Regions from separate parts of the Corticicoccus populi genome, predicted to be linked through region 1. Evidence: riboswitches for the same ligand, from Rfam matches in the RefSeq annotation. Region 1 holds a riboswitch; the other holds the start of a gene.
The links. A riboswitch is a leader RNA that binds a small molecule or an ion and turns the genes downstream of it on or off. The one in region 1 is predicted to bind S-adenosylmethionine.
Positions count from the first base shown of each region.

Region 2: it holds a riboswitch for S-adenosylmethionine, as region 1 does, so the genes downstream of both, ACFSX4_RS08950 (glutathione ABC transporter substrate-binding protein) here and ACFSX4_RS06845 (methionine ABC transporter ATP-binding protein) in region 1, are expected to answer to the same signal.

Region 1 is NZ_JBHUOQ010000001.1:1,372,200-1,382,584, forward strand. Features, by position in the region: gene ACFSX4_RS06835 (MetQ/NlpA family ABC transporter substrate-binding protein) at 32-871, opposite strand; gene ACFSX4_RS06840 (methionine ABC transporter permease) at 914-1,606, opposite strand; gene ACFSX4_RS06845 (methionine ABC transporter ATP-binding protein) at 1,599-2,624, opposite strand; SAM riboswitch class I at 2,704-2,803, opposite strand; gene ACFSX4_RS06850 (thioredoxin family protein) at 2,857-3,162, opposite strand; gene ACFSX4_RS06855 (toprim domain-containing protein) at 3,110-3,514, opposite strand; gene gcvH (glycine cleavage system protein GcvH) at 3,574-3,954, opposite strand; gene ACFSX4_RS06865 (Spx/MgsR family RNA polymerase-binding regulatory protein) at 4,029-4,382, opposite strand; gene ACFSX4_RS06870 (thioredoxin family protein) at 4,526-4,843, shown strand; gene aroD (type I 3-dehydroquinate dehydratase) at 4,983-5,726, opposite strand; gene ACFSX4_RS06880 (organic hydroperoxide resistance protein) at 5,820-6,236, opposite strand; gene ACFSX4_RS06885 (hypothetical protein) at 6,322-6,666, opposite strand; gene ACFSX4_RS06890 (acyl-CoA dehydrogenase family protein) at 6,836-7,990, opposite strand; gene ACFSX4_RS06895 (amino acid ABC transporter ATP-binding protein) at 8,142-8,891, shown strand; gene ACFSX4_RS06900 (transporter substrate-binding domain-containing protein) at 8,904-9,731, shown strand; gene ACFSX4_RS06905 (amino acid ABC transporter permease) at 9,732-10,385, shown strand, end outside.
Region 2 is NZ_JBHUOQ010000003.1:124,878-135,262, forward strand. Features, by position in the region: gene ACFSX4_RS08915 (ABC transporter permease) at 1-1,450, shown strand, start outside; gene ACFSX4_RS08920 (HAD-IIA family hydrolase) at 1,466-2,245, shown strand; gene ACFSX4_RS08925 (glycerol-3-phosphate responsive antiterminator) at 2,240-2,806, opposite strand; gene ACFSX4_RS08930 (chromate transporter) at 3,059-3,595, opposite strand; gene ACFSX4_RS08935 (chromate transporter) at 3,609-4,142, opposite strand; gene ACFSX4_RS08940 (ornithine cyclodeaminase family protein) at 4,254-5,186, opposite strand; gene ACFSX4_RS08945 (DUF3427 domain-containing protein) at 5,349-8,237, shown strand; SAM riboswitch class I at 8,378-8,474, shown strand; gene ACFSX4_RS08950 (glutathione ABC transporter substrate-binding protein) at 8,551-10,215, shown strand; gene ACFSX4_RS08955 (thioredoxin domain-containing protein) at 10,294-10,385, shown strand, end outside.

The DNA.
Region 1 (10,385 bases):
AAACGCCGAATCAACGACGTTTTTAAGACTTTTATTCAGCGGGAATTACTGCACCGTCATAATTTTCTTCGATGAACTGTTTAATTTCATCCCCTTGAAGTACTTCAACCAGCTTTTGAATATCTTCTCTGTCTTCATCACCGGCACGAACTGCGATTAAGTTCGCATACGGGGAATCTCCGTCTTCAAGTACGATAGAATCTTCAAGAGGATTTAAACCGCCGTCAAGTGCAAAGTTGGAGTTGATAATTACAGCAGGCGCTTCATTATTATTGTACATTTCTACAAGAAGTTCCGGTGCTGTCTGGTTATTGAACTCAAAGTTATGCGGGTTTTCTGTAATATCATCAAATGTCGCATTCTGAATTTCAATACCCTCTTCAATTTCAACAAGACCTGCATTTACAAAGAATGACAGGAAGCGTCCTTCTTCAGCCGGGTTATTTGAAACAAGAATGGTTGAACCGTCAGGAATGTCTTCCAGTGAATCATAATCATTGGAATAAACCGCCATCGGCTCAATATGAACATTTCCTGCGCTGACCAAATCATAACCGTGGGATTCAATTTCTCCATCCAGGTAAGGCACATGTTGGAAGTAGTTTGCATCCACTTCCTCATCGGCAAGCAGTCTGTTCGGTGTTGTATAATCATTGACAATATTCACTTCAAGATTAATGCCTTCATCCTCAAGAATTGACGCCGCTTCTTCAAGAATCTCTGCATGCGGTGCAGGTGACGCTGCAACAACAAGCTCTGAATCTTCACCGCTGTCTGCTTCTGATTCCGCTGAATCATCAGAACCATTGCCGCAGGCTGCGAGAACTAAAACCAAAACTGATAATGATAAAAAAGATAAAAACTTTTTCATAAAAATAAACCCTTCTTTCCATATAATATATTTATATAATGACTACCGCTTATCCACAGTTTTCGCCAGCAGATCGCCGACAACCTGAATGATGAATACGATAATCAAAATTACTACTGTAGCAACAAGTGTGACATCACTCTGGCTGCGGGTGAAACCAACCATATATGCGAGGTTGCCGAGACCTCCGGCACCAATAACACCGGCAATCGCTGTTGAACCGACCAGCATAATTGCAGTCACTGTAATCCCGGAAATCAGTGCCGGCAGTGACTCCGGAAGCAGTACTTTCCAAATGATTTCCCATGTGCTTGCACCCATCGATTCCGCTGCTTCAATCACACCTTTATCAATTTCCTTAAGGCCAATCTCAACCAGTCTCGCATAGAAAGGCGACGCGCCGATAATCAGTGCCGGCAGTGCACCTTCAACTCCCATTATCGTCCCCATCACCGCTTTAGTCAGCGGAATTAACAGGATGATTAAAATGATAAACGGAATTGCTCTGAACAAGTTGACTATAAACGCTGTGGCACCGTACAACGGCGCACTCAATGTATGCTCACTTTTATTTGAAAGATATAAAATAATACCCAGAATAATTCCGAACAATGCGGTAAAGACTGTTGCGATACCTGTCATATACAGTGTGTCGAGTGTCGCCTCCCACACCACATCCCATCTGACATTTTCAAATGAAAACATTTCAATGAGGTCTTCTCTAAATTCATTCATGTTCTTCCACCTCAACTGTTACCCCTTCAGCACCTAAAGACTCACTTAATGATTTCAGCACTTTATCATCAATATCAAGTGCCACATAAAGGTGTCCGTAGGATTCATTGTTTGTATTTTTAATATTTCCGGATAAAATATTCAAATCCAGGTCGTAGGATTTAATGACTTGTGAGACCACCGGTGTTTTCGATTTAGTTCCCACAAAACCAAGCTTCAAGATTTTAGAATCTGGAAATACCTCTCTCACTTCATCAATTGCGAGTGCAGTCTCTTCATCATTGATGTCATCTTTGACGAACCGTTCTGTCACCGGGTGCCCAGGATTTTGAAAGAGCCTGAGAACAGGACCTGTTTCAACGACTCTGCCTTTTTCCATTACAGCCGCCTGGTCACATATTTTCCGGATAACATGCATTTCATGTGTAATCAATACAATGGTCAGCTGCAGCTCTTTCCGGATTCTCTCAAGCAGTTGAAGTACTTCATCTGTTGTCTCCGGATCCAGTGCACTGGTCGCTTCATCACAAAGCAGTACTTCCGGGTCGTTCGCGAGTGCACGTGCGATACCGACTCTCTGCTTCTGGCCGCCGGAAAGTTCACTCGGATAATTTTTCTCACGCCCGGAAAGACCGACAAGTTCGATTAACTCCTGTGCGCGGCGGCGGCGTTCACTTCTCGGGACCCCTGCAATCTCAAGCGGGAAACTGATATTTTCCTCGACTGTACGGGACCACAGTAAATTAAAATGCTGGAAAATCATTGAGACTTTCTGCCGTTTTTTCCTGAGGGCCTTTTTCGATAGTTGATTGATGGTGTCACCGTCAATCACAATATCACCGGAAGTCGGCACTTCAAGGCCGTTCAATAAACGAATCAGCGTCGATTTCCCTGCACCGGAATAGCCGATGATACCAAATATTTCACCTTTTTTAATCGTTAAAGAAACGTCATCAACTGCTGTAATATTGATATTTTTAGTACTGAAAATCTTACCGGCATTTTTAACATCTATCATATGTCTTCATCCAAACTATATAAATTTAACAATAAAAGCCTACTCATTTACTATGAAATGAGCAGGCTTTTATTTACGCCCCTCATCTTCGAATGTAAAATTCAGTGAATTGGCACCTTGTCTTTCTGACGGTTGCCGTGGCTTCAACGGGCACTTCCCTCCACCACTCTCGATAAGAGTTCCTTCTATTGAATTGTCATTATATTATCATCACCGAGTAATATAGTCAACATTATTTTTGTAATATTTCCACCAGCTTTGTGACTGATTCGAATGCATAGACGGAACGAATCAATTCTCCCCGCTCGAACACGAGAAGTGCCGGTGCTGATTGAACATGAAATTCATTGATAAACGCCTCATGATAATTCAAATCAACCGGTGTATATTCAAATCCGACCACTTCTTTCGCAACATTCAGCATCCGTTCTGCAATCTGACAGTTTGCACAAATCGGTGCATATCCGAATACTATCACTCTGTCTTCAGATTGTATAAGATTGTATAAGTCCCTGGTATCCAACTCTTGCTTCATCATAATACTTACCTCTCAAAAATCCGGGTTTCACTTGAAACCCCTGACGGTGCAGTACACCTGCCAGATAATCCTTTGGACATCTTGCCACTGCACCGAATTTCGGATCAATATAAATATGTTTACTTTCACTTAAATGCTTTTTAAACCACTGACGTATTTTCTGTCCCTCTTTATCTGCATCAGACAATATATAAATATCAGATACTGCAATCTGATCCAGTATATTATCAAGCTTTGACACACCCATTGTACCAAAAGTACAGATGATTTGAACAGGTTCTGCTATGACACTCTCCACGCGGCATTTGTCACTCTTACCTTCAACAATAATTACTTTTTCAGAAAGATACATATTTATCCCTCCAGTCATTATATAAAGAAAACCCCGGACATCCGCCCGGAGTTGATATATTACGCACCCGTCATTTCATCGTATGCGTCTGCATCCATAAGACCGTCAAGCTGTGATTCATTTGTCAGTTCAACTTTAATCATCCATGCGCCTTCATAAGGTGATTCATTAACAAGTTCAGGGCTGTCTTCCAATTCTTCATTCACTTCAATGATTTTACCATCAACCGGTGCATAAAGTTCAGATACTGTTTTCACAGATTCAACACTGCCGAAAGATTCTCCCTGTGTTACGTTATCATCTGTTTCAGGAAGCTCAACAAATACGATATCCCCGAGTTCAGATTGTGCGAATTCAGTGATACCGATTGTTGCGGTATTCCCTTCAACTTTCACCCATTCATGGTCTTCTGAGTATTTAAATTCTTTTGGTGCTGCCACGATTAAAACCTCCCCGTATATTATATACACATCTATAATGACACAAATTTAAACATTTTAGCAAGATATTTTGATCAGCGGACTGCCGCTTCGTATGCTTCTTCCTTGAAACCTAAAACTACAGTATCATCAGTAACAAGAAGCGGTCTTTTAATCAGCATGCCGTCGCTTGAAAGAAGCTCGAGTTTCTCATCAAGTGTCATATCGTCGAGTGTTTCTTTTAACCCGAGATCTTTAAATTTTTTACCGCGTTTATTGAAAAAGTCATCCACTGAGTAGTCCGACTGCTCAATGATTCCTTTCAGCGTATCTGCACCTGGGGGATTTTTCACCATGTCATGTGCTGTAAAGTCTATACCACTGCCGCTCAAATATTTTTTCCCTTTCCGGCATGTCGTACATTGTGGATATTCATAAAGTGTAATCATGATTTACCTCCGTGTGTTTAGTTACTTTAATTATACATGACTGATACATTCATACGAAGTATTTTTCAAAAATGCATGCAGATTTATTTTAGAACGGATTGATGGTAGACTGATATCATATAATATACTGGAGGTCAGGATTTATGGAACCTATTAAAACATATGAAGATTTTACAGAAAAAATAAACGGCAGTGACAAAATCGTCGTTAAATTCTTTGCAGACTGGTGCCCGGATTGTACACGCATGAACATGTTTATCCCGCCGATCTTGGAAGAATTTAATTATGTCAACTGGTACGAAATTAACCGTGATGAAGTTGAACAGCCTGCACTCGACTACGATGTGATGGGTATACCAAGCCTTCTCATCTTCCAAAATGGGGAAAAGCTCGGCCACCTGCATTCTGCAAATGCAAAAACTCCTGAAGATGTACGTGAGTTTCTGCAGCAGAACCTGTAATATTATATAAATATTATTAACGATAAATAAAGGATACATGACTGAAAAATCAGCCATGTATCCTTTTCTTAATCAATACCGCTATCTTCTTTTGAAAGTCTCAACGATACTTCTTTACATCAATTGAAACAGCGCACTACTATTCATACGCAGACAGCGCCTGACGGATTTTTTCGGCATGCACCTGCCCGGGTGCCGCAGTTTCAGCCACATAGCCGTATGTCATGCATGAACCGAACGTACCGCCCGCAAGTCTCGTAATCATACCCGTTTCCCCCATTGAAATACCGACTATTTTACTGCCGACAGCGGACTTTGCAGAGGCAACAACACTCATCACATTTAAAGTATCATTTTCATTCTGTGGTGCATATGCCACTTTTAAAATATCGCCGCCCGCACGGTCCATCCGGTACAAAAGCTTCTGCATTTCTTCAATCAGCGGTGTACGCGTAAAATCATGATTGCTGAGCAGTACTTTAACTTCTCTTTTTCCTGCTCTGTCGATTAAGTCCGCTGTAATGTCTTCATCTGTTAAAAACTCTATATCCACTAAATCAATGCTGCACTCCTCTATCACACGTTTTAAAAGTGCATAATAGTCTTCTTTTGAGCGTCTGCCGTCGCCGCCCTCCCGAAAAGAGCGGTATGTATAAATGACAGGGCATTCAGAAAAAGCCTGAATGATTTCATTCACAGCATTTATATGGGCATCATCCTGCAGTTCATCAAAATAATCCGCCCTAATCTCAAGAATATCAAAAGATTCCCTGAACTGTTCAAAATACCGTGCAGCATCCGCTGCACCGTGGTGTGTATCTTTTGAGGTCGATACAACAATTTTCGGCGCCCCTGTTCCTAATTCAATGTTTTTCACCTGCATGACTACACCTCTTCCATGTATTACTGCTATATTATACAGGATTCTATTCATAATAAAAGAAGACACCCTGTCGGATGCCTTCTGATCTGAAAACTATTGGATGACTTCTACACTTAAGCTGACATCAACATTGCCGCTGACCGCTTTTGAATACGGGCAGAAATTGTGTGCCTGTTCCAAATACTGATTTGCATCATCTTGTGACATATTTTTCACTTTCGCATGAATGTCCACTTCAAGTTTCGGACTCTCTGCATTCTCATCATCCACAAGACGCACTGTCAAAGTCACTTCCGGCTCTGCATCACGCACGCCGCCTTTTTTAATCATTAAGTCAAATGCACCGTTAAAGCAGGATGCATACCCGGCAGCAAATAACTGCTCCGGATTTGTACCGTCACCCTTCTGATCCGGCGGCAGAATCGCTGTGTCAATCGCTTTATCATCCGTCACTACGTGTCCTTTACGTCCGCCGGTATTTGTTGCGCTTGTTTCATATTTTACTGCCATTACATTTTCCTCCTTAATTAATGTCTCACTCATGTTTTACCCGGGTTCAATATGTTTTAATCATAGATTTTTTCTGTTTCTTATTTTAATCATTCTCCTGGTCGAGCTTCTCTTTTTTTATCAGCTGTGCAACACCGCCTAAAAGAAGTGTCAGCATCAGACCGATACCGCTCAGTAAATAAAGAAGCATAAACATTTCAGAAAAGCCGTTTGCGGGTGTATAGTTCACTTCAATCGAAGTCGGCAGCAGTATCACGACACTCGTATACAGCGCTTCAGTAAAGCGCATCCCTTCTGTATTCATAAAGAAAATCACACCGCTGATAATAATAATGATTAACATAAACAACAGTGCACGGAGTGTTTCATTTTTTAATATACGAACTAAATTTTTTAAGTTTCTGCGTACTGCCAGCAATAATGAGACCATCTTCCTGCTCCATTCCAAATTTTTATTTATAACACATTGCAGCAAATTTTTATATTCGTTACTGCATATACTTCAATATCATTTTATCATACCGGACAGCCCGCTCTCTGTAATAAAAATATTATAAATAAAAATCTCCGAATAACCAGACAGAGCATCCGGCTGTTAGTCAGCTGTTCCGTGAAAGTGACTGTTTAGCCAGATTAATAATAACCATATCATCCATCGGCGGGTTATGAAGACCGGCCCGGACATTACGGTAGTGCCTCTGTAGTTCACTGCTCTCTGATAAACTTTTTGCACCAACCACCCGCATTGAGAGGTCCACTGCTTCAACTGCCTTATTAACTATCGATGTTTTAACTGCACCGAGTTCACCTGACATTTCTGCCCGTTCTTCCTTGGAAGAATCATCCCACTGCCCTGCCACGCTGTAGAGAAAATGTTCTGCTTCCATCAGCATCAGCTCTATTCTTCCAAGTTTCTCCTGTACGTTCGCAAGCTCGGAAATCGTTCCCTCGATACTGTTGGGCGAGTATTCCCCGGCAAATTTAACTGCCGCATTCTGTGCTGCCCGTGCGATTCCGAGGTAACATGCCGGAATATGCAAAAGCCATCCCGAAGGTTCTTTTCTGCCCGGCGTACGGTAAGATACCAGACAGTCCCGGTCTACTTTCACATCCTTCAAGATAAAATCATGACTTCCTGTCGCCCTCATAGCAATTGAATCCCAGGTTTCATCAATACTCACACCATCAAGTGACGTATCGACCAGAAAATTCCCTACTTTGTCAGTTCCGTCAATTGAGGCACTGACAATGCCGTACTTTAATACCGGGGACAGTGTCGCAAATGTTTTACGTCCATTCAATATAAAGTCGTCACCGGATTTATGTGCTGCCGTCTCAGGACGGCCGCCGCGGGTCGGGCTTCCCGTTGCCGGTTCAGTCGCAAGGTTATTCACAAGCGCACCGTTTTGAATCACTTCATCTACTACTGCCCGGTACACTCCGTCATCCCATAACTGTTTTTCACCGGTCTCCATGATGATTCCCATATGCCAGCCCACAGAAAGTGCTGTAGCACCGTCATATCTTGCGATCTTTTCCTGATGCTTCATTAATTCTGTAAGGGAAATACCGTCTCCTCCATATTTTTCAGGAATAGAATATTTAAAATATCCAATACTATTTAACTTTTCTATATTTTCTTTCGGAAATGTAATATTTTCATCATGCATCTGTGATGTTTCTGCAAAAGATTCCGCTGTACGCTGAACCTTCCGCACTCTTTCTTCTGCTGCAGCATCTAACTTTCCTGCCATCAAATTCCTCCTAAATACATTCAAACACCTGATACATATTTTTAAAATCATACGATAATGATAAATCATTAATTCCTATTTGACAACTGGGATATAAACTTTATAATGAATACTAATATTTTAAAATAACTTCTAAAAAGTAGGTGTTTTCTTGTTAGAACTAAATGATTTAACCTTATCTTACAATCAAAAGCCCGTTTTAAATAATATCAGTCTCAACATAGAAAAAGGTGAAGTAGTCAGTTTGATCGGCCCGAGCGGTACAGGAAAAACCAGCTTATTAAGATGTATTAATCTTTTGGAATCCCCGGACAGCGGCTCTATCCGTCTTCTGGATTTAAATATAGATTTTAATTCGGTTTCCAAAAAGGACAAATTGATGCTCAGAAGAAACACCGCAATGGTATTTCAACAGTATAATTTATTCAAAAATAAAACCGTTCTTGAAAATACCATGGAAGCACAGGTTCTGGTTCAAAAGAAATCAAAAGAGGAGGCATATGACAACAGTCTTGTTCAATTAAGCAAGGTCGGTCTGTCAGATAAACTGGACAGCTATCCTTCCGAGTTATCAGGCGGACAGCAGCAGCGTGTCAGTATTGCCCGTGCACTTGCTTTGAATCCTTCCGTGATATTATTCGATGAACCCACCTCTGCACTTGACCCGGAACTTGTCGGAGAAGTATTGAAAACAATCAGTGAAGTGGCTGAAAGCGGCATGACAATCGTTCTTGTGACTCACGAAATGTCATTTGCCAGAGACATCTCCGATACAGTTATTTTCATGGACCAGGGACAGATTGAAGAACAGGGCACCCCGGAACACATTTTCAATCATTCAACGAATCCGCGTACACGGGCTTTTTTAAATAAATTCTACACGCCCGATTTTGTCATTTAAAAGGTGAGACTTATGAAATTATATAAAATAATGATGATAGCCGCCCTGCTGACTGTTTCTGCATGCAGCAGCGAAGATATAGTTGAAGACGATGAACGTGTCGTGAATGTTGCGGTGCCAGCTTCCGAACGGCCGCTCAGCTACACCGGGACAGACGGGGAACTTACCGGCTATGAAGTTGAAATTTTGAAAGCTGTAGATGAAAAGCTCGATGACTATGTTTTTAATATCCAAGGGACAGATGACAGTGCAGCAGAGATAGGTCTTGATACCGGGCAGTACGACATGATTGCTCAAGGATTGATTTTATCCCCGCAGCGTGAAGAATCATATTTAATTCCATCAGAAAGTAACGGCCCAAGTCTGATGAGAATTTATGCCACAGGTCATTTCGCGGATGAAATTAATTCATTAGAGGATCTGACAGATAAAAATATTACGCCGGTGAGCCCTTCAGGAGGCGTATACAACCTTCTTGTTAACTATAATGAAGAACACCCGGATAACGAATTAACGTTCCGAACAACTGACGGCGGCATTCCGACTGCCGGAAGACTGCAGGAGGTGGATTCGGGTGCGTATGATGCACTGATTCAGCCGTCAAACCTGGGACAGCAGGAGATTATGGATATCGCCGGACTGGACCTCCACGTTTCCGATCCAATCGAAATTAATCCGACGTATTTTCTGATTCATGATTCATCTGAAAATGAGCAGTTAAATCATGATGTAGGCAGTGCGATTAAAGAATTAAGAGAAGAAGGAACACTATCGGAACTCTCTGAAGAATTTTACGGTGAAGATATATTGAAATATGAAACAGAGGAAGGCGGGAATTAGATGGACATAAAATACATGATAGAAATACTTCCAAGATTTATATCAGTTATTCCTGTCACTGCATTGATAATAACAGCTGCCGCTGTTCTTGGACTCATTCTGAGTATTGCAGTCACAATAGTGCGCTTGAAAAAAATACCTGTTCTCAGCACCCTTGCTGAAATATATATATCTTTCAGCAGAAGTATCCCGATACTTCTCCAGTTATTTTTGTTTTACTTCGGCCTGCCGGTTTTGTTTCAGCAGTTCGGAATCAATGTCACGGCTGTTGAAGCAGTGTTTGCTGCGGTTCTATGTTTAATCATATATAACGGGGCATATATGTCAGAGATTTTAAGACCTGCCTTTCTATCCCTCGATAGAGGGCAGATGGAAGCGGCGGACAGTCTCGGTTATACACCGTTTCAAAAGTTTAGAAAAATCATCCTGCCGCAGGTTACCCCTGTCGCTCTTCCTGGTATTGGTAATGCCGTCATACACCTGATTCATGATTCATCTCTTGTATTTGCTATCGGTGTTGTCGATATTATGGGACTTGCCAATATTATCGGCGCGGAATCCTACGGCCTGTACCAGCTCGAAGTATTTTTAGCAGTTGCATTGATATACTGGGTGATTTCAATGATTTCCGAGCAAATTATAAAATACCTTGAA
Region 2 (10,385 bases), on a different contig from region 1:
CAGTTTATTGATGTCCCTGCTTGTAATGGTACTGGTTACTTTAATGTGCATACCTCTTGCATATGCAATAGCGAGAACTACCATGCCGTTTAAAAAAATTATTTCTGCATTATGTATTATTCCTTTAATAGTGCCTACATTCATTTCTGCATATGCGTTTATTATTATGTTCGGACGTTCAGGATGGGTGACGCAAATCTATCATATGCTTGGTGGCGAAGGAATGCTTCTTAATCCATATTCTTTTACCGGCATAGTGATTGTACAGATATTTTTCTTTTTCCCATATGCATTGTGGCCATTGGTAGCGGCATTTAAAATTAGTGATGCAACACTGGAAGAGTCTTCACAGAATATGGGCGCGAAAAACTGGTTTACATTTATTTTTGTAACATTCCCTCTCGCAATTCCGGGAATGTTGTCGAGTGCATTATTGATTTTTACCGTCAGTTTCTCAGATTTTGGAACTCCAATTATATTGGCACCCTCCAATCTGAACTTAATCGTAGTTGAGGCCTACAGGGAAATCTCAGGGTTCTTTAACTGGGGCGGAGCGGCAATCCTAACTGTGGTTATGATTATCGTTGCTGCATTATTCCTATGGCTGCAGCACTTGCTGGTTAAGGGGAAAAATTATGGGTCCATTTCCGGTAAACCTAAACAGCCCAAACTAAACGACAATAAGCTTGCAAACACAGTATTATTCATTTTCTCATTAGTAGTAGTCCTTGTACCTGTTCTAGCAATTGGGACAGTGTTTATGCAGTCGATAGCTACAACATGGGGCTCCGATTTACTTCCTGCCGGATATACTCTGGATAACTACAGATCAGTATTCACTTCGTCACTGGGAAGTATACAGAATAGTATTATTCTTGCACTCGGTGCATTAATCTTGAGCGTTATTATTTCAACATTTATCTCATACTTTGTAGTCAGACAAAATTCTTCAAAATTAGATTTTATGACGTCAATACCATTAGTAGTACCTGGTATTGCATACGGGGTAGCTTTAATTCAAACGTTTAATGTTGCACCGTTACAGCTTACTGGAACCGCAATCCTGTTAATTATTGCATACACTATCAGAAGGCTTCCTTACATGATTAGATCAACTATGGGGTCGATGCGTGCGATTAAGCAGGATATCGAAGAAGCGGCTATAAATCTTGGAGCCACGCCGTTAACAGCTGCTATTACAATTATTGCACCGCTGATGCTTCCGGGGATTGCGGCTGGATCTGTACTGGTTTTTATAACTGTTATCAAAGAGACAAGTATTTCAATTCTATTGGCGCCGGCACAATGGGCACCTATGAGTTTAGCGATTTTCCAAAATATTATGAGAGCTGAGTATTATACTGCAGCGGCGATGTCTATCATTTTAATAGCGATTGTTCTTTTATTACAAGGTGTTGCCAGAATGATCGGTTCGAAAAAATTATTATAATACCGAGGTGCATCTATGAATACAAAAGGATATATTTTTGATTTGGATGGAACAATATATTTAGGTGATCAATTGATAGAGGGTGCGGATGCAGCGATTCAGCAACTTAAAACGAAGGGACATAAGGTCGCTTTTTTAACAAACAAATCTATTTCAAAGCGTTCAGAATACCAGTCTAAATTGAAAAAGATGAATATAGATGTGGAGATTGGTGAGGTAATTACTTCAAGCTATATCGCAGGTTTGTATTTAAAAAAGAATTTAAGTGAGAATGGGAAGGTACTTGTGATTGGAGAGCATACACTAGTTGAAGAGATAGAGGATGCAGAAGTTCCAATCACAGAACATTTTTATGAGGCTGAATATGTTTTAATTGGATGGGACAGAGATTTTAATTATTCCAAAATTAATACTGCCTTCCAGGCATGGAAGGCAGGTGCAGTATTAATTGCAACAAATCCTGATAAAACCTGTCCGATTCAGGAAGGGGAAATACCGGACTGCGCAGCTATGATTGGTGCAATAGAGAGTGTAATTGATGAAAAGATTAAAGTTATCGGGAAGCCTTCTCAAATAATGTTGAATTATGTTATCGATAAGGTGCTTGATCTGCCGGAAGAGAACTGCTATATGATAGGTGATCGGTTGGAAACAGACGTAAGAATGGCTAATGAAACAGCTGCAGTGAGTTCTGTGCTGGTTATGACTGGAATAACAGACAGCAGCATTCTCGAGAATAGTAAAGATAAGCCAAAGTATATTCTTGAAAGTGTGAAATCAATCGATACTTTATAGTCCGAGCTGCCATACTTTAGAATTTGTAGAAGATACAGCAAGCGCACCTGAAGCAAGGATATTATGAACTTCTTCCGGTGTGTTGATTAAGCCTCCGGCAATTATCGGGAAAGATATCTTTCTGGTTAATTGATCAAGAATTTCAGGAATAATTCCCGGCATTATTTCAAGGGCATCAGGTTTAGATGAACGTGCCATTGAAATTGCTTTTTCCAGCGCGTTTGTATCAAATAGGAATACTCTTTGTATAGTTGAAAGATCAAATTCTTTGGCATATTTTAAAACATTAGGCTTAGTGGAAATAATACCTGTAGGCTTCACGACTTTTGAAATATACTCTACGGCAGCTCGTGAACTTGAGAGGCCGTCTATGAGATCAAAATGTATAAACGTTCTTTTATTATAAGTGTTTTCGAGTTCATCAACATCATTAATAATTGTCATTAAATTCCCTTTTAAAAGAAATACTATATCACAGCTGCTCTCCTTGGCAGGATTATAATGTTCATCTTTTTGAACTGCTGCAATAACTTGAGAGTTGACCATATCAACAATATCCATGAGTTATCCTCCTTTTATGAATGTAACTAAATTATATCACAGTAGTATAATTATAGAATTATCAGAATTTAGAAATTGTATTAATATATAAGAAAAGGGATGAAAACTCATCCCTTTTTTCAATGTTTAAGTATTTGAATTTCATATTAATTTATTGTCCCTCTGGATATTGAGTTCCCCTGATGACAGCATGCTTAATATTTTATGGCGGATTATTCGGTTATCCTTGATAAACAGGGCTTATCCAATACGTTAAAATAAAATAATACCAAGGACACCTGATATTAAAATAATATACATCGGGTTCAGCCGTGTGAACAGCAAAACTCCGGAGAGAATAAATATAAACAGTGTGATTAAAGATTCATAGCTGAATTCAATAAGGAATACGCCGTTTGTAATTCCAAAACGGATTGCAGCATATACAATTAAAGCAATAATTACTGGTCTCAGCCCTTGGAAAAAGCCGATAGTAATTCGGTGGTTGTATATTTTACTGATCAGGTTGGATACAATCACCACAATAATTAAGGAAGGCATTACCATAGCTGTTGTAGATATAAATGCACCCAGAACCCCGGCAACATTAAAACCGACTAACGTAGAACTGTTGATGGCAATTGAGCCCGGCGTCATACTGGCAAGGGCAATGACATTGGATAATTCAGCAGTAGTCATCCATCCATGGCTGATTACTTCTTCTTCGACAAGAGGCAGAATCGCATAGCCGCCGCCGAAAGAAACAAGTCCAATGATGAAAAAGGTGATGAATAAATTAATATAGACCATTTGATTTACCTCCTTATCTAAAGAGTGATCGAGCCAGGCCGATGAATGCACCGGTTAACAACACGTAAATCGGGTGCACAAAAAACAGCAGTATAATGCCGCATATTAAAATGGCGATAAAGTAGATATCAATTCGTGAATGTTTGAATAAAATGAATGCAGCATAAAGAATCATTGCAACGATTGAAATCGTCACAGCATGAATGGCAGATGAGACGACTGGATTATCACTTGAAACACTGTAAAAATAACCAAGTACTAAAACAATAGTAAATGTAGGAATATTGATGCCTGAGACCGCAGCCAGTGCACCGACTATGCCGTTCACTCTCTGTCCGACAAAAAGTGCCGTATTAATAGCAATAGCGCCGGGTATTGACTGTGACAAAGACAGGATATCTTTAATTTCGTCTTCGCTGATCAATTGATGTTTTTTAACAATTTCCTCATGTATTTTTGGAATCATGACGTATCCGCCGCCAAAAGTAGAAGGGGAGACTTTAAAAAAAATCCAGAATATAAGCAGACTGTTTTTAATGTTTTTCATATAAACCACCCACCTTATTAATACTTATTATATCAGTATTCAGTGTTAAATTTGTCGATTTAGTGAACAAAATTAAAAAACGGCATATCGATAGATATACCGTAGTATCAATTATTTATATACACCGTTCGCAACAGCGAGGTCAAAATAGCCTGCGCCGACACATTTATAAAGTGTAATTTCTTTATCTGATTCTCTTAGGAATTCTCCGTCATAAAAATCTGACAGCTGTCCTTTAATATCACTCCACTGAATGACATCATTTTCAACCGCATCAATCAGTTCGCCGGCTTCTTCTTTAATACTCGACAAATCATCAACATAAATCTGATCTGCACTCTTAATTGTTGTATGATCCATTTCTTTCATAGACGGTTTAAATGAACCGACACCGTTAATGTGGGTGCCTGCTGTCAAGTGTTCCCCGTTAAATACAGGTGATACAGACTGTGTGGCACAATTGATAATATCGGAACCAGTGGTTAACTGATCTACTGAAGCTGCAACAGTTATTTCTATCTCTATGCCGAATTCTTCTAAGTCCTTTTTAAATTTTTCTGCTTTTTCAGCAGTTCTGTTAAATAAAATAATTTCTTTGATGTCACGGACTTCAATAACGCCGAGGACCTGCTCAAAAGCCATGTTTCCGGTACCGATGACGCCGAGAGTTTTTGAATCCTGTCTTGCGAGCTTATCAGTGGCTATCGCAGTCATTGCCCCGGTACGGAGCCGGGTTAAATATGAAGCTTCCATTGTTACTTTGTGTTTACCATCTGATAAGTCCGTAAGCAATATACTGCCCTGAGTTGTAGGAAGGTCTTTATTATTCGGGAAAATACTGACGGTTTTAATAATACTCACTTTTTGAGATAAGCTGATGCACGGCATATAGAGCATTGAGCTGTCATCTCCTGCGGGCAACACAGTTCGGATAGATTCAACAATCTGATCATTTCGATAGTCGTTCAGAATTGATTTAATATCTTTAATCGCGTGATGAATCTTGTATCTCTCTTCAATTTCTTTATCTGTAAGAGTAATCATAAACGTGTCCTTTCTTTAAAAGCGCTTTAATTTTATCATAGGGTTAATAGTGAAAAGTGTCAATTAACTGGAAACTAGTCTTTGAAGTGATGCGAGTTAATCGGTATAATTCAAACCAATACTAGTTTAGAAGTTTTGTGTTCTAAGTTGAGGAGGAAAAGTGTGGAGAATGTCAGAGATAATTTATTAAATGCATATGAACGAGGGTTTATTGATAGAAATACGAATAAGACTTCGCATTATCCGCCTGAGTTAATCATTAATAACCCAGAAGAGAATGTTCTATCACCAATGTTAGACGCGTTAGAATCATGTGAATCCTTCATGATTTCGGTTGCGTTTATTACAGAAGGCGGATTAGCATCACTTAAAACATCCTTATATGAACTTAATAAACGAGGTGTACGGGGACAGATTATCACCTCTACATATTTGAATTTTAATAAGCCAAAAGTGTTTAAAGAATTATTAAAAATTCCAAACATAGATGTAAAAATCACTGATAAAAATGGGTTTCATGGAAAAGGATATATCTTTGATAACAGTAAATATTCAACAATGTTTATCGGTAGCTCAAATTTAACCGATACGGCATTAAAGAAAAATTATGAATATAATTTAAAGCTCACTTCACTAGATAATGGGGAGGTAATTAGAAATTTCAAAGGCCAGTTTAATGAGCTTTGGGACGAGGCAGTTGTTTTAACTGAGGATTGGATTAGGAATTATGAAAGTATTTATAATGAATTAAATCATGATGACAAAGTACTTCAATTGCTTGAAGCAAGGAGTCCATATCGTTATGATGATTCAAATGTTAAGGAAGTTAAACCGAATTTGATGCAGGTGGAGGCTCTTGAGTCTTTGAAACACTTAAGGGCAACAGGGGCAGACAAGGGTTTAATTATCTCTGCAACTGGTACAGGAAAAACATTTTTATCTGCATTCGATGTGAAACAGTTTAAACCGCAGAGAGTGCTTTTTATTGCACATAGAGAACAGATTTTAGCTAAATCAATGGAAGATTACCGTGGGTTGTTAGGTGGTCCGATTGAAGATTACGGTATTTATAGTGGTTCCAGAAAAAACAGAGAGGCAAAATATTTATTTGCAACGATTCAGACTTTATCTAAAGAAGCACATTTAAAGGCATTTGATGCTAAACATTTTGACTATATTATTATTGATGAAGCACATAGAAGTGGGGCAAATTCTTACTTTTCAATTTTAAATTATTTTGAGCCAGAATTTTTGCTGGGTATGACAGCCACACCAGAACGTACGGATGATGCAGATATATTTGGATTATTTGATTACAACATTGCTTATGAAATTAGACTTCAAAAAGCATTAGAAGCAGAAATATTATCTCCGTTTCATTATTTTGGAGTGACTGATTATGAATATAATGGTGAGGTAATTAGTGACGATAGCCCATTTGAGTCACTGGTACTTGATGAACGGATAGAACACATTTCAGAAAAACTAGGATACTACTCTCATGCAGGTGATAAGGTGAGAGGACTTATGTTTGTTTCAAATAGAAAAGAAGCAAGCGTAATAGAAAATTCATTGAATAAACTTGGATATAAAACCAAATCTTTAACAGGAATGCATTCGCAGGAAGAACGCCAAAATGCGGTTAAAGATCTAGAAGGGAATCGATTGGATTACCTGATAACAGTCGATATATTTAATGAAGGTGTCGATATTCCTTCAGTCAATCAAGTGGTGATGTTACGTCAAACAGAGTCCAGTATTATATTCGTTCAACAACTGGGCCGAGGATTACGTAAGCATGAGGGTAAAGAGTTTTTGACGGTTATTGATTTTATTGGTAATTATAAGAACAATTATTTGATTCCAGTGGCTCTGACGGGAGATAAATCTTTTAACAAAGATAAGATGAGGAAAGATATGATTGGTCGTAATATGATCAGTGGTGTATCAACAATCAACTTTGAAAAAGTGGCAAAAGAGAAAATATACAAAGCGATATCAGTAGCGAAAGTGGACTCTATAGCTAACTTGAAAAAGATATATTATTACGTTAAAAATAAGCTTGGTCACATTCCTTCATTAGTAGACTTAAGTCAAGATGCTGATGCAATCAATCCTTTAGTGATACTAAATAAATTTAACCACTATGTAGAATTTCTAGAAAAAATTAAAGAACCGACTGAAATTTTAACGACTACACAACATAAAATTTTAACTTTTCTTTCTAAAGAGATTGTTGATGGAAAAAGGATAACAGAAGTAAAGCTCATTCAAAATTTACTGAAAGAACCTGTGAATAAAGGTGATTTTCAACGTAGAATGCGTGAAGATGGTTATCATATGAACGACCAAACTTTAAATTCTATACTTAGAATGCTGACACTTGATTTTTATACTGAACAAAATCAGAAGAAATATGGTATTCCACTCATTAATATTGAAAATAATATAATATCACTCTCAGACGAATTTCGGGATTCACTAGAAGGTGTTAAGTATGCCTCACAAGTACAAGATATTTTAGAGGTGGCTGAAATCAATTCTTATGAATATGACCAAAAGTACCCGTTAACTTTAAATGAAAAATATGGACGAAAAGATGTATGTCGTCTATTGAATTGGGATAATGATGAAACAAGTACGATGTATGGTTATAAGCAAAAGCATGGCACACTGCCTATTTTCATTACATATCATAAAAGTGATGAAATAGAGGCCTCGATTAGCTATGAAGATAAATTTTTGGATACACACATACTCCAATGGTTTACGAGAAGTAATCGAACAAAGGAATCCCCAGAAATAAAGAATATATTAATGGCACATAAAGAACATGATCTACCAATATATATTTTTGTAAAAAGAGATGATGATGAGGGTAAAGGATTTTATTATTTAGGTAATGCAAAAATAGATGAAGAATCAGTTGAACAAACTAAGATGAATGGAACCGAGAAAAAACATAATGTAGTGAAAATGAATCTAATGATGACTCATCCATTGGAGCAAAACTTATATCGTTTTTTTGAGGAAGGACATGTTGAGGTTTGAAAATGAATAAGTATGCTTTTCATGGAATAACATTTTTATGGAGGGCTGTTGCGTAAGTATTTAAATACGATAAAGTGTAAAATTCTCATTGACTTACAATGAGTCAGGTCTTATCATATAACTCATAAACTTAATATTGCATCTTATCCAGAGAGGTGGAGGGACTGGCCCTTTGAAGCCTCGGCAGCAGACGTTTGTACTGTGCCAATTCCAGAGCGTTTTGCTTAAAGATAAGAGGGGTTATAGATTGGTCTCTTCTTAAAATTTAAGAAGGGGCTTTTATTATGCAATAAATTAAATGGAGGTTTGAATGATGAAAAGGAAATGGTTTGTAAGTTACATAATGCTCCTTGTTGTCTTCGTATTGTCAGCGTGTACCAGCGATTCCAATGTTGATGAAGTGACAGAAGAGGACGGGGATGCAGGGAATGATTTAGTGATTGCAGTGTCTTCGGATATTGTTTCTCTTGATCCCCACGGCAGTAATGATTCAGTGTCTGCACAGGTGAGGGAAAATATATATGAAAAACTGGTTGCCCAGGATATTGACGGGGAACTTGTACCGGGGCTTGCTGAAGAATGGACGCAGGTAGAGGACACGGTATGGAATTTCAAACTTCGTGAAGGTACAACATTCCACAATGGTTCTGCATTTACAGGTGAGGATGTAAAGGCAACGCTTGAAAGGGTAACAGATCCTGCGGTTGCTTCCCAGTCTGCATTTTTGTTTGAAATGATTGAGGATATTGAAGTTTTGGATAATGAAGTGAACATCACGACAGAATATCCATTCGCGCCGCTTCCAAACCACCTGTCCCACAACACAGGTGCGATTATCAGCAAGGAAATCATTGATGAAGATTACCAGTATGCTTTAGATGAAGCGGGTGTGGATTTAACTGCGGATGAATATTATGAACTGCGTGAATCCGGCGGTGAAGAGTATGAAGAGGTGTCGGAGCAGATTTCAGAATATACCGGTACGGTACTTGGTGACAATGCCGACGGTACGAATCATCTTGTACTCGAATCCCGTACGAGCGGTGATGAAGTGGTTGGGTCAAAGTTTGAAGACTTCCAAGGCGGGGACAGAGAATTTGATACAGTGACATTCAGAGTGATTCCTGAATCCGGCTCAAGAATCGCAGAACTTCAGGCCGGTGGTGCACAGGTCGTGAAGGATGTGGATTCGAGCACAGCGGTAACGATTGAAGGCACTGAGGGTGCTGAACTGCTTGAGACAGAGTCTACACGTATTGAATATTTAGGCTTTAATACTGAAAAAACACCGTTTGATGATGTGAAAGTGCGTCAGGCTGTTGCTCATGCGATTGATAAAGAAGCAATTGTCAGCGGTGTGTATGATGATATGGGTAAAGTTGCTGAAAACTCAGTGCCTGAAGTGATCTGGGGATATGATGAAAGTGTGGCGGGTCTGGAATATGATGTAGACCGTGCCCGTGAACTTTTAAGTGAGACAGATGTTGCTGACGGGTTCTCTACAACATTATGGGTTAATGAAGACCAGCAGAGAATTGATATGGCTGTCTATATTCAGGAAAGTCTGCAGCAAATCGGCATTAATGTTTCAATTGAGCAATTTGAATACGGCGCATTTTTAGAAACACTCGGTAACGGAAATCATGACATGTTCCTGCTCGGCTGGACAACGGTGACGGGGGATGCAGATAATTCACTTTATGCATTATTCCATACAGATTATATGGGTGCAGGAGGGAACCGCTCATTCTACTCTAATCCTGAAGTCGATGCACTGCTTGATGCCGGACGTGAATCAACAGATGATAATGAACGTCTTGATGCATACAGCGAAGTAGAGCAGTTATTAATTGACGAAGCACCGACAGTTCCGGTGATTAATACGAATTTTGCAGCGGGTGTGGATACAACGCAGGTTGAAGGAATTGAACTTGATGCGATCGGCAGTATCCGTTTTGACAATGTAGTGTTCAAATAATAATTGATAAGCAGTTGGCATGAGACTGAACCGAAGTTAAGATATAATGAAGTTAGTAATGAAATGGGAGATGATAATATGACAGAAGAAGTTAAGCACTTGGTTTTGGGTTCGTCTGAAGCAGAAGTGGAGATTGAATCGTATATTAATTTAGGCTGCCCATACTGTAC